4 regions of the Serratia sp. CoH_134_PS_4 genome follow, and region 4 is predicted to be linked to each of the others. Evidence: predicted binding sites of a transcription regulator. Region 4 holds the regulator's gene; each other region holds the start of a gene.
The links. Region 4 encodes LexA, which represses DNA repair genes until DNA is damaged. Its sites were predicted from a motif close to TNCTGTATGTACATACAGNA; they were not measured.

Region 1 (3,310 bases), on a different contig from region 4:
TTAATCCGTTGAGCCCGGTTCTACCGATGCTATCAGAGGTTGCGTTTTTTCAGACAGTAACAACGAGGACGTCTATGACCGCTCAGATCCTGCTTCATCCTTCATTGGCACCGCTTGATGGCGGCATTAATTTTCGTGATCTTGGGGGCAATAGCGTCACCGATGGTCGCCGTATCAAACGTGGCCTGTTGTTTCGTTCCGGCTCGCTAGAGCGCCTGACGGAAAATGACTGCACTTTCTTGGCCGGCGTGCCTGTTCGTTCGGTGCTGGATTACCGTGATGCCGATGAAGTGCAGGCCAAGCCTGATGTTCTGTGGCGCGGTGCCGATTATCATCATTTCCCGGCCAACCCGCTGAGCAATGAAGTCAACGCCAATTTGGAAAAGCTAAACAGTGAAACGCTCGCCGGTTTCGATGCCCAAATGTTTATGCTGGAACTGTACCGCCGATTACCGTTCGGCAATGCGGCGTATAAACAGTTGGCACAACTGCTGAGCAAGGCGGATCACGGGGCGATCGTCCAGCATTGTGCGGTCGGCAAGGATCGCACGGGGATAGGATCGGCGTTGGTGTTATTTGCACTGGGAGCTGATGAAGCGACGGTTGTGGAAGATTACCTGTTAACTGAAACCACGCTGGCAACGTTCCGTGAACACATGCTGGATCAACTGTCGATTCGCCTGAATGATTCTGCGTTGAAACAGTTTGCTTACGTGCTCAGCGCCCGTGAAGAGTTCCTGATGACTGCACTGAGTTGTATTCGTGAGCAACATGGCTCTACCGATCGTTGGCTTGAAGCGGAATACGGCTTGGGCCAGGAACAGCGTGAAGCGCTGCAGGCGTTTTACCTCGAGTAAACCGTGCTGATGTTTAACCGGGGTTTAATCTGCCCCGGCTGGCATTCAGTATTCTTGGGGGATAAATCCCATATCAGGAGCCTGTATTGAGCCTCAATGACATTATCCACTGGGTCAGCGAAACCGTGCGCCAGCACGAAAACTGGGCCATCCCGATTATCTTCTTCTTGGCATTTGGCGAATCGCTGGCTTTCTTGTCGCTGTTGTTACCGGCTACGGTGATTTTGCTCGCCTTGGGGGCGCTGATTGGCGAAAGCGGCATCGCATTTTGGCCGATTTGGGCTGCTGCTGCTGCCGGTGCATTCTTCGGCGATTGGCTTTCTTACTGGATTGGTTACCACTATCAGGATCGCGTTGCGCACATGTGGCCGCTATCGCGCAATCCGCAATTATTGACGCGGGGCCATGCGTTTTTTGAACGTTGGGGTGTCCTGGGTATTTTCATCGGTCGCTTTTTCGGCCCATTGCGTGCCGTGGTACCGCTGGTTGGTGGCATTTGCGGCATGCCCCAGCGTTATTTCCAGGTGGCCAATGTCACGTCGGCGATGATCTGGGCGTTCGGTATCCTCGCGCCGGGTGCGTTTGGCATTAAATGGTTAAGCCAGTGGTTTAGCTAATCTTTAGCTGAGTTGCGCAGCGTTTCGCAATATTACGCCATCGAGACACAATCAAGCTGGACATCCATACAGCCTCCCCTTAACGTGACGGGCAATAGGCGTATAAAAAGCCGGAACAGTCAGGTGTAACAGGAGGCAGGGTGGATACCAGTTTAATTTACGGTATAGGTGGGGTAGCTATCGGTCTGCTATTGGGGTGGCTTATTGCCAGCTTGCGTGTGCAACAGACACAGGCACAGCATGAAACCGAGCTACGACTGCTGGAACAATCGCTGCAACAGGCGCAGCAGGAAACCGCATCCCGACAGGAAGTACTGCAGCGTAATGAGCAACACATGCGCCAGACTGAGCTGGAATTACGTAATCTGCACAGTCAGTTGGCGGCCGGGCATGAAAAGCTTCAGCAGCTTAATCACTGGCGTACCGAATGTGAGCAGTTGAACCAGGAACTGCGAGCCCAACGTGAAGTGAACAGCGCTCAGGAAGCCGAGTTGCGTGAGGTGACAATCCGTCTGGAAGAAACCCGTATGGCGGCGGAGGAAAAACAGCGTCTATTGATTAACAGCGAACAACGACTCACCACCCAATTCGAAAATTTGGCCAACCGCATTTTTGAACATAGCGGGCGCAAGGTGGACGAACAGAATAAGCAAAGCTTGGATCGCCTGTTGCTGCCACTGCGTGAGCAACTGGACGGTTTCCGCCGTCAGGTGCAGGACAGTTTCGGCCAGGAAGCACGCGAACGCCATACTTTGACCCACGAAATACGTAATCTGCAGCAGCTCAATGCGCAGATGGCGCGCGAAGCCATCAACCTCACCAAGGCTTTGAAAGGGGATAATAAAACTCAGGGTAACTGGGGTGAGGTGGTACTGAGCCGGGTGCTCGAAGCCTCTGGCCTGCGTGAGGGACATGAGTATGAAACCCAGGTTAACGTGCGGGTGGATCACCAGAGCCGCATGCAACCCGATGTGATCGTACGTTTGCCTCAGGGCAAGGACGTGGTGATCGATGCAAAAATGTCGTTGGTGGCCTACGAACGTTACTTCAATAGTGAAGATGAAGCAGAGCGTGAGGCGGCGTTGAATGAACATATTGCTTCGTTGCGCGGCCATATCCGCCTGCTTGGACGCAAGGATTACCAGCAATTGCCTGGCCTGCGTTCGCTGGACTACGTGCTGATGTTTATTCCAGTGGAGCCGGCCTTCCTGTTGGCTATCGACCGTGAGCCGGAGCTGATTAGCGATGCACTAAAACACAACATCATGCTGGTCAGCCCAACCACGCTATTGGTGGCATTACGCACCATCACCAATCTTTGGCGCTATGAGCATCAAAGCCAGAATGCACAACGCATTGCTGACCGGGCGGCACGGCTGTATGACAAAATGCGGCTGTTCGTTGATGATATGTCGTCGCTGGGACAGAGCCTGGACAAGGCCCAGGGGAGTTATCGTCTGGCGATGAACAAACTGAGCGAAGGCCGTGGTAATCTTATCGGGCAGACCGAGGGGTTCCGCGCACTGGGGGTTGAGGTGAAAAGGCCGATCAATCCGCTGCTGGCTCAGCAGGCCAGTGCGCAGCATGATGAAGAATTTGAGGCGGCGGACGACGATAACGTTGACGCGCTGCCGGAGGCGGAAGGCGACGACGCCGTCGAGGAGCCACGCTCCGCATCGCAGGGATGACAACCGCTGCGAGGTGGGGTATTCCGTGGGGTTCTGGTACACTCCACCACACTAAATTGACTGAATAGCAGGCAGGACAATGGCAGATCAACCGCAGGAAACCACCGATTTCGGTTTTCGCACCGTAGCTCGAGACGAAAAGCAGGCC
Region 2 (3,310 bases), on a different contig from region 4:
TTCAGTCGGCAGGCCAAGGTAACGGGCCGATGCGCCAGTGGCGATGATCAGTGCATCACAGGTGTATTCAGCACTGTCACCAAACAGACGGAACGGACGGTTTTGCAGATCAACGCTGTTGATGTGGTCAAACACAATCTCGGTCTGGAATTTTTCTGCATGCTCGCGCATACGCTCCATGAGCGCAGGGCCAGTCAGACCTTCGGCATCACCTGGCCAGTTTTCCACTTCAGTAGTGGTGGTCAGTTGACCGCCTTGTTCCATACCGGTAATCAGTACCGGACTCAGGTTGGCGCGCGCTGCGTAAACTGCGGCGGTGTAGCCAGCCGGGCCGGAGCCCAGAATCAATAATTTGCTGTGTTTAGCCGTGCCCATGAATAACCTCTTTTCCCACAATGGCGGACAATGGATCCGATTGTAGGGAAAATGCCGCATTAAAAAAAGCGTCAGGGGATGTTGTTAACGATTTGTTTGATAGTCATTGCCTATTAATTATTGTTTTGCTGCTAAATCGAGCGTAAAACGCAGCAATTTAACTTATGGAAAGGGCTTACTGCGATATTGGGTGCACATAACGGGAAACAGCACGTTAAGCGGGTTTAGGTGCCTTCTCTGCGGGGTTTTTAAGCCAGCGATTCATAACTAAAAACGGGGTGCTAACTTTTCATGACGGTACGTTCTTCTGATTTTGCTTCTTTTACTTTGACAATCCGCTGCGCATTTGCGAAAACATCATAGGAAGAAGAAATTATCCCCAAACCTGCAGTAAATCGTACGTATTTACGGCGTTGGCGCAGAGTTTTGCGCCGTAGCTGAAACCTTGTACAGCAGGTGAGAGGATATCGCGCAGGCGAATTGCAAATTTCTTCTTGCGATTAACGTCATTTAAACACCCTGTGCAGGGTTTGACAGACAGACTGCACAACGGTGGATGATGGTAGTGAAGCATATGACAGGCATCGGGTCTTCGCTTGGAACGAACCCTTACACATTGACGTTGGCTAGGGTGTGGCAAGTGCAGGGAAGAAAATAAGAGAGACAATAATAATGGCAGACAATAAGAAACGCCCGGGTAAAGATCTCGACCGTATCGACCGCAATATCCTGAACGAGCTGCAGAAGGATGGGCGTATTTCGAACGTTGAGCTTTCGAAGCGCGTGGGGTTATCTCCAACACCATGTTTAGAACGCGTGCGCCGCCTCGAGCGCCAGGGTTTTATTCATGGCTATACCGCTTTGCTCAACCCGCATTATCTGGATGCGTCACTGTTGGTCTTCGTGGAAATCACGTTGAACCGCGGCGCGCCAGATGTGTTTGAGCAATTCAACTCAGCAGTGCAGAAGCTTGAAGAAATTCAGGAGTGTCATCTGGTGTCTGGTGATTTCGACTATCTGTTGAAAACCCGTGTACCTGATATGTCTGCTTACCGTAAATTGCTCGGTGAAACCTTGCTGCGTTTGCCGGGGGTTAACGACACCCGTACCTACGTAGTCATGGAAGAAGTGAAACAGAGTAACCGTCTGGTTATCAAAACACGGTAGGGTGCAGGTGCAAAACCTGATTAAATTGGTTACACTCCTGTTTATTCATACAGTTTCGGCGCCGGGGAAGCTTCTCGGCGCTGTTGCTATGTCAGCTAACAGGAACCTGGAGAGCCTTTCTTGAGCCAGGAATATACAGAAGATAAAGAAGTTACCTTGAGAAAACTCAGCAGCGGTCGCCGTTTGCTCGAAGCTGTGTTGATCGTGGTGGCCATTTTTGCCATTTACCTCATGGCTGCCTTGGTCAGTTTTAATCCATCTGACCCAAGCTGGTCGCAGACCGCGTGGCATGAGCCGATTCATAACCTGGGCGGTGGCGTCGGGGCCTGGATGGCCGACACGCTGTTCTTCACCTTCGGGGTACTCGCCTATGCGATACCACCGATCATGCTCATGTTGTGCTGGGCGGCTTACCGTCAGCGCGGCAACGGCGAATACATCGACTATTTTGCGCTTTCATTGCGCCTGATCGGCACGTTGGCGCTGGTGCTCACCTCGTGTGGCCTGGCGGCATTGAATGTCGACGATCTCTATTACTTCGCTTCCGGCGGCGTTATCGGCAGTTTGCTGAGCAATGCCATGTTGCCGTGGTTCAACGGCATCGGTGCAACCTTAGGGCTGCTGTGCGTCTGGGCTGCGGGGCTTACGTTGTTTACCGGTTGGTCTTGGCTGGTGATCGCCGAAAGAATCGGCGGCGCGGTGCTGGGTACGGCGACCTTTATGACTAACCGATCACGCCGTGAAGACCGTTATCACGACGACGATGATCGTTATGTCGAAGAACATGCCGAACCTGCACAGAAAGAAGCCGCGCTTGCTGTGGGCGCGACTGCGGCGGCGGCCAATGCGGCGGAAGACGACGTGTTGTTCTCTGCGCCTTCCGTAGCGGAAACCGCCAAGTTGGCGGCAGAAGCAGAAGATGCACAGGATCCCTTACTCAGCGGCTTGCGGGCTAATGATGACGATCCTGCTGATGCCGTACCCGTTGCACCAGCGGTAGCCAGTACGCCGGTTACTGCGGCTCCTGTCGTAGCACAGGCACCGTCGGTTACCGTGGCACCGGCTGCACCCGCATCGGTGAATCAACACCCAATGAGCAGGGTAGAGGAAAACGCGCCACCGCCATTGTATTCGTTCGAGATCCCTGAAGAGACACCGGCGCCGACGTTGACGCGTTCGGCGGATCCTTACCAGGACGAGGATAATGAACCGCGCTTGGGCAACTGGGATGTTCCGGCTGCATCACCGGCGCACGAACGTTCCCCGTTCGATTTTTCTGCCGCCCAGCGTGATAGCGCAGACATCAGTGCTCCGGCTGGTTTCAGTGCCGTTGAACCTGCCGTTACGCCGTTTGGTAGCGTGAAACCTCAGGCTCCTGTCGCTGCAACTGCGGTAGCGGGTGCTGTCGCCGCCAATACGTTTATGCCGGCATTTACCGCTACCAGTGAGGCTAACTCGCAGGTGAAACAAGGCCTTGGCCCTGAATTGCCACGCCCGAACCCTGTACGCATTCCTACCCGGCGTGAACTGGCCTCTTACGGTATCAAGCTGCCTTCACAGCGCATTGCCGAACAGGAACAGCGTAGCCGAGGGGATGACGAGCCATTGCAGAACGCCGAGAGTCTTGCGCCAGAGCAGGATGATGAAGCCTTGCAGGAAGCCGCGTTGCGCCAGGCGTTTGCCGAACAGCAAAATCAGCGTTATGGCGAGGAATACGCGCAAGATAACCAGGACGATGAGGCGGCTCTGCAGGAGGCCGCACTGCGTC
Region 3 (3,310 bases), on a different contig from region 4:
ATATCTGGACACCGATGGGTTCAGCAAAAGATGCCCGGCGACGTTACATCGTTGATCGTTACATCGCAGCCGTCGACGGCAACGGGAATATCTCCACGGGCCACGCAGCCTTGGCGCTGGCACCGGACGTGTATATCAGCCACTACCCGCTTAACGATATCAGCCAGTCCACACAAGATTTTCGCCAGTTGCTGCATTCCGGTGAGAAAAACAACGTCGACGGCCGATTTCTGCCGGGTTTGCAGCAGGAAGTGGCAGCCTGGTGTCCACCGGACAAGAAAATTCAGTTCCATCGTTTTAATCCCACCGCACTACGCGCTTTTTGGCAGCGCTACCATCAAGACGCCACCTACAATCTGACCCGTCGTAACTGTTCCACCACGGTCATTTTGGCGCTCGACAGCGCACTGGAAGGCGTACTGGGTGATAAACATCTGTGGCGTCGCTTCCTGTTGCTGATACTCGATCCTAACCTGTGGATGTTGGCGGTGCTGCGCAGCCGTGGCGAAAGCATGACCTGGACACCGGGATTGGTGCTGGATTATGCGCGGATGCTGCAGCAGGTTACCGAACGTCAACACCAGCGCTGGTGGCTAAAACTGCAGGATATGTGGCGTATTCTGCGGTATGGCAAGGCTCGGCCGCGCAGGCAAAAGTTTTAGTCTCCCCGCCGGCAATGGTAAAGTGTTGGCCACATTCACCGGCGCCGGCAGGAGTTAACCGCTAATGGCCTATTCGCAACGTATTGAAACCGCTATTTTTGATATGGACGGTTTATTGATCGATTCAGAACCGCTGTGGCTCCAGGCAGAGCTGGATATTTTTGGCGCACTGGGGTTGGATTTGTCTGACCGTCACAAGTTGCCAGATACCCTGGGCCTGCGCATCGATCTGGTGGTGAAAATGTGGTACCAGGCCATGCCGTGGCAAGGTGTTTCACAGGAAGAGGTTTCCGGCCGCATTATCGAGCGCGCTATCGAGCTGGTCCGCGAGAAACGCCCTCTGCTGCCAGGTGTACAACAAGCGCTGGAGCTGTGTCGCAGTCTGGATCTGAATATCGGCCTGGCTTCCGCTTCGCCACTGCATATGCAGCAGCAGGTGCTGAAGATGTTTGATCTCGACGGCTACTTTGACCAACTGGTCTCCGCCGAATATCTGCCTTATAGCAAACCGCATCCGGAAGTGTACCTGATCGCCGCCGAACGCCTCGGCAGCGATCCGCTGCACTGCATTACTCTGGAGGACTCCTTCAACGGCATGATCGCCACCAAAGCGGCGAGAATGCGTTCAATCGTGATCCCTGCGCACGAATACCGACACGATACACGCTGGGCATTAGCGGATCATAAACTCGATAGCCTCGAACAGTTGACACCCGACCACCTGGCCTGATCTGCATGGCATCGGTTTAATCTTAATCCGATGCCATGATGTCTATCTTCTCCCCTAATCCGCAAGCCAATGTCTAAAACCTGTTCTCCGTCATAAAATAAATAAAACGTTATTTCATTTTTATTGAGTTACCGTGCCACCCTCCTTATGCTGGAGCAACAAGAAAGCACCGGGCGGTTGGCGCAGGTTGTCACTGCCACGCAGCCGAACGCTGGCGTCCGGCGCTTTCTCCCTCACCAACCGCCTTAATGTCGCAAAAGTGCACAACGATTGGCCATTTAAGTAACAAGCCGTTGTAAACCCGAGAAAAATAAACAATTGGTTACAGGGTAACTGCTTCCACTACTGGGAATTTTCCCATATACTGGATAAATTAACAGTTTATCAGCCGGAACAGCAGTATGACCGCGGAAGGGCATCTTATTTTCTCTGTCGCTTGCGCGATTTTCGCCAAGAAGGCCGAGGTGACACCATCGCTTGCTACCGGCGACTGGTGGCATATCATCCCTGCCGCGCTGCTGACGTCGTTACTCCCCGATATCGATCACCCCAAATCAGTGCTGGGTCAGCGCCTGCGTTGGATTGCCATTCCAATTTCACGCGCATTTGGCCACCGTGGCTTTACCCACAGCTTACTGGCAATCGCTGGCGGTATGGCGTTGTTCCAGCTCGATGTACCGCGTAGCTGGCCCATCCCTGCCGACGTCCTGCACGCCATGATTATTGGTTACTTCAGTCACCTGCTGGCGGATATGCTTACCCCTGCCGGAGTCCCCTTACTTTGGCCCTGCCGTTGGCGTTTTCGCTTGCCACTGCTTAATTCTCAAAAAGGCAATCAACTTGAGCGCGCCCTGTGTCTGTGCCTGGTGGCTTTCGCCATCTATTGGCAAGGCGGGTGCACCATCCCAGTGCAGTCATATTTTGAGCAGATAAAAAATATCAGACTGTGATCACATAAAAGTGCCCACTTAGCACCCATAAAGCACATTAATTAAACAAATTAGCACGTGGAGTTATATCAAATTCCATTTGGATATAAGTGAGCCACCACGCAAACTGTTACGATATTTAGTATTGCTACGCCATGGTGCATAGCCATTTTTATATAAGAAAAATATTGGAGACATTGGGGATGAACCTTCCGCTCGTTATTAACGTGGTGATTTTTGTCGCCCTCCTTTTGCTGTTGGCGCAAACCCGCCACAAGCAATGGAGCCTGGCGAAAAAAGTCCTGATCGGCCTGGTCGTGGGCGTGGTGTTCGGTCTGGCACTGCAACTGGTCTACGGCTCGGACAACCCGGTACTGAAAGAATCCATCAGCTGGTTCAACATTGTCGGCAACGGCTATGTGCAACTGCTGCAAATGATTGTGATGCCGCTGGTATTCGCCTCTATTTTGAGCGCGGTTGCCAAGCTGCATAACGCCTCTTCCCTGGGGAAAATCAGCGTCCTGACTATCGGTACCCTGTTGTTCACCACGCTGATTTCAGCGCTGGTGGGCGTGCTGGTGACCAACCTGTTCGGCCTGACTGCTGAAGGCCTGGTTCAAGGGGCGCAAGAAAGCGCGCGTCTGTCAGCGATCCAAAGCAACTACGTGGGCAAACTGGCCGACCTGACCGTACCGCAGATGGTGTTGTCCTTTATTCCTAAAAACCCGTTTGCCGACCTGACCGGAGCCAGCCCAACGTCGATCATCAGCGTGGTGATCTTCGCTACCTTCCTCGGCGTGGCGTCGCTGCAACTGCTGAAAGACGACAAGCCTAAAGGCGAACGCGTGCTGGTGGCGATCGATACTCTGCAGGCTTGGGTGATGAAACTGGTACGTCTGGTGATGAAACTGACTCCATACGGCGTATTGGCACTGATGACCAAAGTGGTCGCCGGCTCTAACGTCCACGACATCATTAAACTGGGTAGC
Region 4 (3,310 bases):
ACGTTGATGCCTTGATACAGCCGGTTCCAGGTCCAGCTCAACACGCGGTCAGAAAGGCGCACCGTTTCATATGAGAAGTCGGCGGCGATCTCTTCCATCAGTGCAATGGCGTTCTGCTGGGCTTTCTCATGGGAAATTTTCTTGCTGCGTGCTTCGTCTTCGACCGCTTTTTCGATCGCTTTGGACGCCAGCAGTTTGTTGAACAGGTCCTGACGGGCCGGCAGACTTGGGCCAACGGCAGCCAGACGCTGACGCGAGAAGTGCATTCGCGCCACGCGCGCCAGTTTTTGTGCGATGGTTTTGTCCGTGCCGTGTTCAGTCGCCATGCGACGCAGTGAGACGGTGTTGGAGAAACGCACAAAGCTGTCGCGGCCGAGCCACAACACGGCGAAGAACTTCTGTACGCCGTTGAGCAGACGTAGATGTGGCGTGCCGTGGCCTTCGCGGCCTGGGGAGCGACCAAACATCACCGAAACAGGCAGCATCTGAATATCGAGATCCGGATTACTGCGGTGCAGATCCAGATAGTCGTGAAACAGTTTTACTGACTCTTCTTTCGGTGTGTAGTAGCGGAACACGCGCGGGCCGTCGTGAATAAACACGTGGCTAGGCAGCACGGTGCCGTCTATCTCCAGCGGATTGAGAGGATCGGGCAGATCCTGCGCCAGGCACTGGGTGCGCAGCGTCAGTAAATCCGCCTTGGAATTATAAGGTAAAACATACAAAATCGGCCGTGAGGGATCCAACCCTAACTCCGTGACCGGATCTGAAGGGATAACCTTACTTCTTACCAACAATTTAAGTGGTAAATTCAATAGTTTATAATAAATTTTACGCCAACCTGACATAACAACGTGAAGCCTCTTGTTAGCAATGCGTCGCAAGCATACCAGAAACCGGGTAGCAGATCTGTGGTGTTGGAAAACCGAGAGCCGGAAGCATTTCCTGGCCTAGACTCTTTAATTATGACTTACCTCTGTGAAAGGCACTAAAAAACATGGCAAACCAAGCAACCGGCCTGACCCGTATTATTAAAGCCGCCGGCTACTCTTATAAAGGCTTTTCCGCTGCCTGGCAGCATGAAGCGGCGTTCCGCCAAGAACTGGTCGCCACCGTGCTGGCTATCATACTGGCGATTTGGCTGGACGTGGGTGCGATAGCGCGCATTTTATTGATCGGATCGGTGCTGCTGGTGATGATCGTCGAGATGCTCAACAGCGCGATAGAAGCGATTGTCGATCGGGTTGGCACTGAACATCATGAGCTTTCGGGCCGGTCCAAGGATATGGGGTCGGCAGCAGTTTCACTGGCGATTATTTTGGCGTTGTTTGTCTGGGGCTCGGTGCTCTGGCAACACTTTGCCTGAATGGGGTGGCCCTGTTGCGACGTGGGTCGCTAATCCCTGATTTTTATTCATTCTTCGGTTCCCAAGCCGCACTTACCTGTATATACTCACAGCAAGACTGTATAAACAAACAGGGGGCGGAATGAAAGCACTAACTACCAGACAGCAAGAGGTCTATGATCTGATTCGCGATCATATTTCGTCCACTGGCATGCCGCCAACGCGCGCCGAAATCGCCATGCGTCTGGGGTTCCGCTCGCCAAATGCTGCAGAAGAACACCTGAAAGCATTGGCGCGTAAAGGCGTCATCGAGATCGTCTCTGGTGCATCGCGCGGCATTCGTTTGCTGATGGAAGATGAAGAAGGTTTACCGTTGATCGGTCGTGTTGCCGCCGGTGAGCCACTGTTGGCGCAGCAGCATATCGAAGGGCACTACAAAGTGGATCCTTCCTTGTTCAAGCCAAGTGCGGATTTCTTGCTGCGGGTCAACGGTATGTCGATGCGTGATATCGGTATTCTCGACGGCGATCTGCTGGCGGTACATAAAACTCAGGACGTGCGTAACGGCCAGGTCGTTGTGGCGCGTATTGAAGACGAAGTTACAGTTAAGCGTCTGAAAAAACACGGAAATGTTGTTGAGTTATTGCCGGAAAACAGCGAGTTCCAACCGATTGTGGTTGATCTGCGCCAGCAGAATTTCACCATTGAAGGCCTGGCGGTCGGTGTGATCCGCAATGGCGACTGGGTTTAATCCTCACGCCTACACATCGTCCTCTGATTTAAGTCGCCCCAGTTCTGGGGCGATGTCATATCTGATTCACTATATACCCTATAGCTTTCAAGTTGCAGCTAGGCGGCCAACTCGCTCATCCCCAGGCGCTTACTCAGGTAAGTAACTGGGGTGAGCGAGTGCAGATAACAACGCTGCAACTTGAAAGATGACGGGTATACACGGGAACATTCCACTATGCGCCTGCTTTCCGCCTTCACCAGCGATACCGATAAAGCCTTGTGGCGCCTCGCGCTACCGATGATCTTTTCCAATATCACCGTGCCGCTGCTTGGGTTGGTCGATACCGCAGTGATAGGTCACCTCGACAGCCCTGTTTATTTGGGGGGCGTGGCGGTCGGGGCGATGGCGACCAGCTTCCTGTTTATGTTGTTGCTGTTTTTGCGCATGAGTACCACCGGATTGACGGCACAGGCGCTGGGCGCACAAAACCCACAGGGATTGGCACGTGCCTTTATGCAGCCGCTGTTGCTGGCAGTATTGGCCGGCGTCGTTATCGTGTTGCTGCGCCATCCGTTGATCGATCTGGCGCTGCAGATTGTTGGCGGTGACGATGCGGTGCTGAAGCAGGCACGGTTGTTCCTTGAGATCCGTTGGCTGAGCGCGCCGGCAGCGCTGGCAAATATGGTGATCTTGGGTTGGCTGCTTGGCGTGCAATACGTGCGGGCGCCGGTCATCCTACTGATAGTCGGTAATGTGTTGAATATCGTTCTGGATATCTGGTTGGTCATGGGGCTGGGCTGGAATGTGCAAGGTGCCGCGACGGCGACCGCCGTCTCTGAGTACGCTACGCTGCTGCTGGGTTTATGGCTGTCCTGGCGAGTGATGCGCATACGCGGTATTTCTGTTCCGATGTTGCGCCATGCCTGGCGCGGTAATCTGCGGCGTTTGCTTGCGTTGAACCGCGATATCATGTTGCGTTCACTGTTGCTGCAATTGTGCTTTGCATCCTTGACTATCTTCGGCGCCAGGCTTGGCGGTGACGTAGTGGCAGTAAACGCGGTACTGATGAATTTGCTGACCTTTACCGCCTATGCACTGGATGGTTTTGCCTATGCGGTAGAAGCGCATTCTGGTCATGCTTATGGTGCCAGAGATGACAGTCAATTGCGTAAGGTGTGGCGCGCGGCTTGCCGGCAGGCCTGTTTGGTGGCGTTAGCCTTTGGTGTGGTTTA

Region 1: the regulator LexA is predicted to act here: its motif matches at 1,529-1,548, upstream of rmuC (DNA recombination protein RmuC).
Region 2: the regulator LexA is predicted to act here: its motif matches at 1,578-1,597, upstream of AC2FCQ_RS18395 (DNA translocase FtsK 4TM domain-containing protein).
Region 3: the regulator LexA is predicted to act here: its motif matches at 1,755-1,774, upstream of AC2FCQ_RS04315 (metal-dependent hydrolase).

The regions. Positions count from the first base shown of each region.
Region 1 is NZ_JBXWKI010000007.1:19,472-22,781, reverse strand. Features, by position in the region: gene AC2FCQ_RS12590 (tyrosine-protein phosphatase) at 75-857, shown strand; gene AC2FCQ_RS12585 (DedA family protein) at 944-1,474, shown strand; gene rmuC (DNA recombination protein RmuC) at 1,615-3,162, shown strand; gene ubiE (bifunctional demethylmenaquinone methyltransferase/2-methoxy-6-polyprenyl-1,4-benzoquinol methylase UbiE) at 3,242-3,310, shown strand, end outside.
Region 2 is NZ_JBXWKI010000012.1:81,697-85,006, forward strand. Features, by position in the region: gene trxB (thioredoxin-disulfide reductase) at 1-375, opposite strand, end outside; gene lrp (leucine-responsive transcriptional regulator Lrp) at 1,048-1,542, shown strand; gene AC2FCQ_RS18395 (DNA translocase FtsK 4TM domain-containing protein) at 1,663-3,310, shown strand, end outside.
Region 3 is NZ_JBXWKI010000001.1:933,257-936,566, forward strand. Features, by position in the region: gene AC2FCQ_RS04305 (protease) at 1-662, shown strand, start outside; gene hxpB (hexitol phosphatase HxpB) at 727-1,392, shown strand; gene AC2FCQ_RS04315 (metal-dependent hydrolase) at 1,794-2,342, shown strand; gene AC2FCQ_RS04320 (L-cystine transporter) at 2,525-3,310, shown strand, end outside.
Region 4 is NZ_JBXWKI010000017.1:50,529-53,838, reverse strand. Features, by position in the region: gene plsB (glycerol-3-phosphate 1-O-acyltransferase PlsB) at 1-848, opposite strand, end outside; gene AC2FCQ_RS21525 (diacylglycerol kinase) at 998-1,366, shown strand; gene lexA (transcriptional repressor LexA) at 1,488-2,096, shown strand; gene dinF (MATE family efflux transporter DinF) at 2,313-3,310, shown strand, end outside.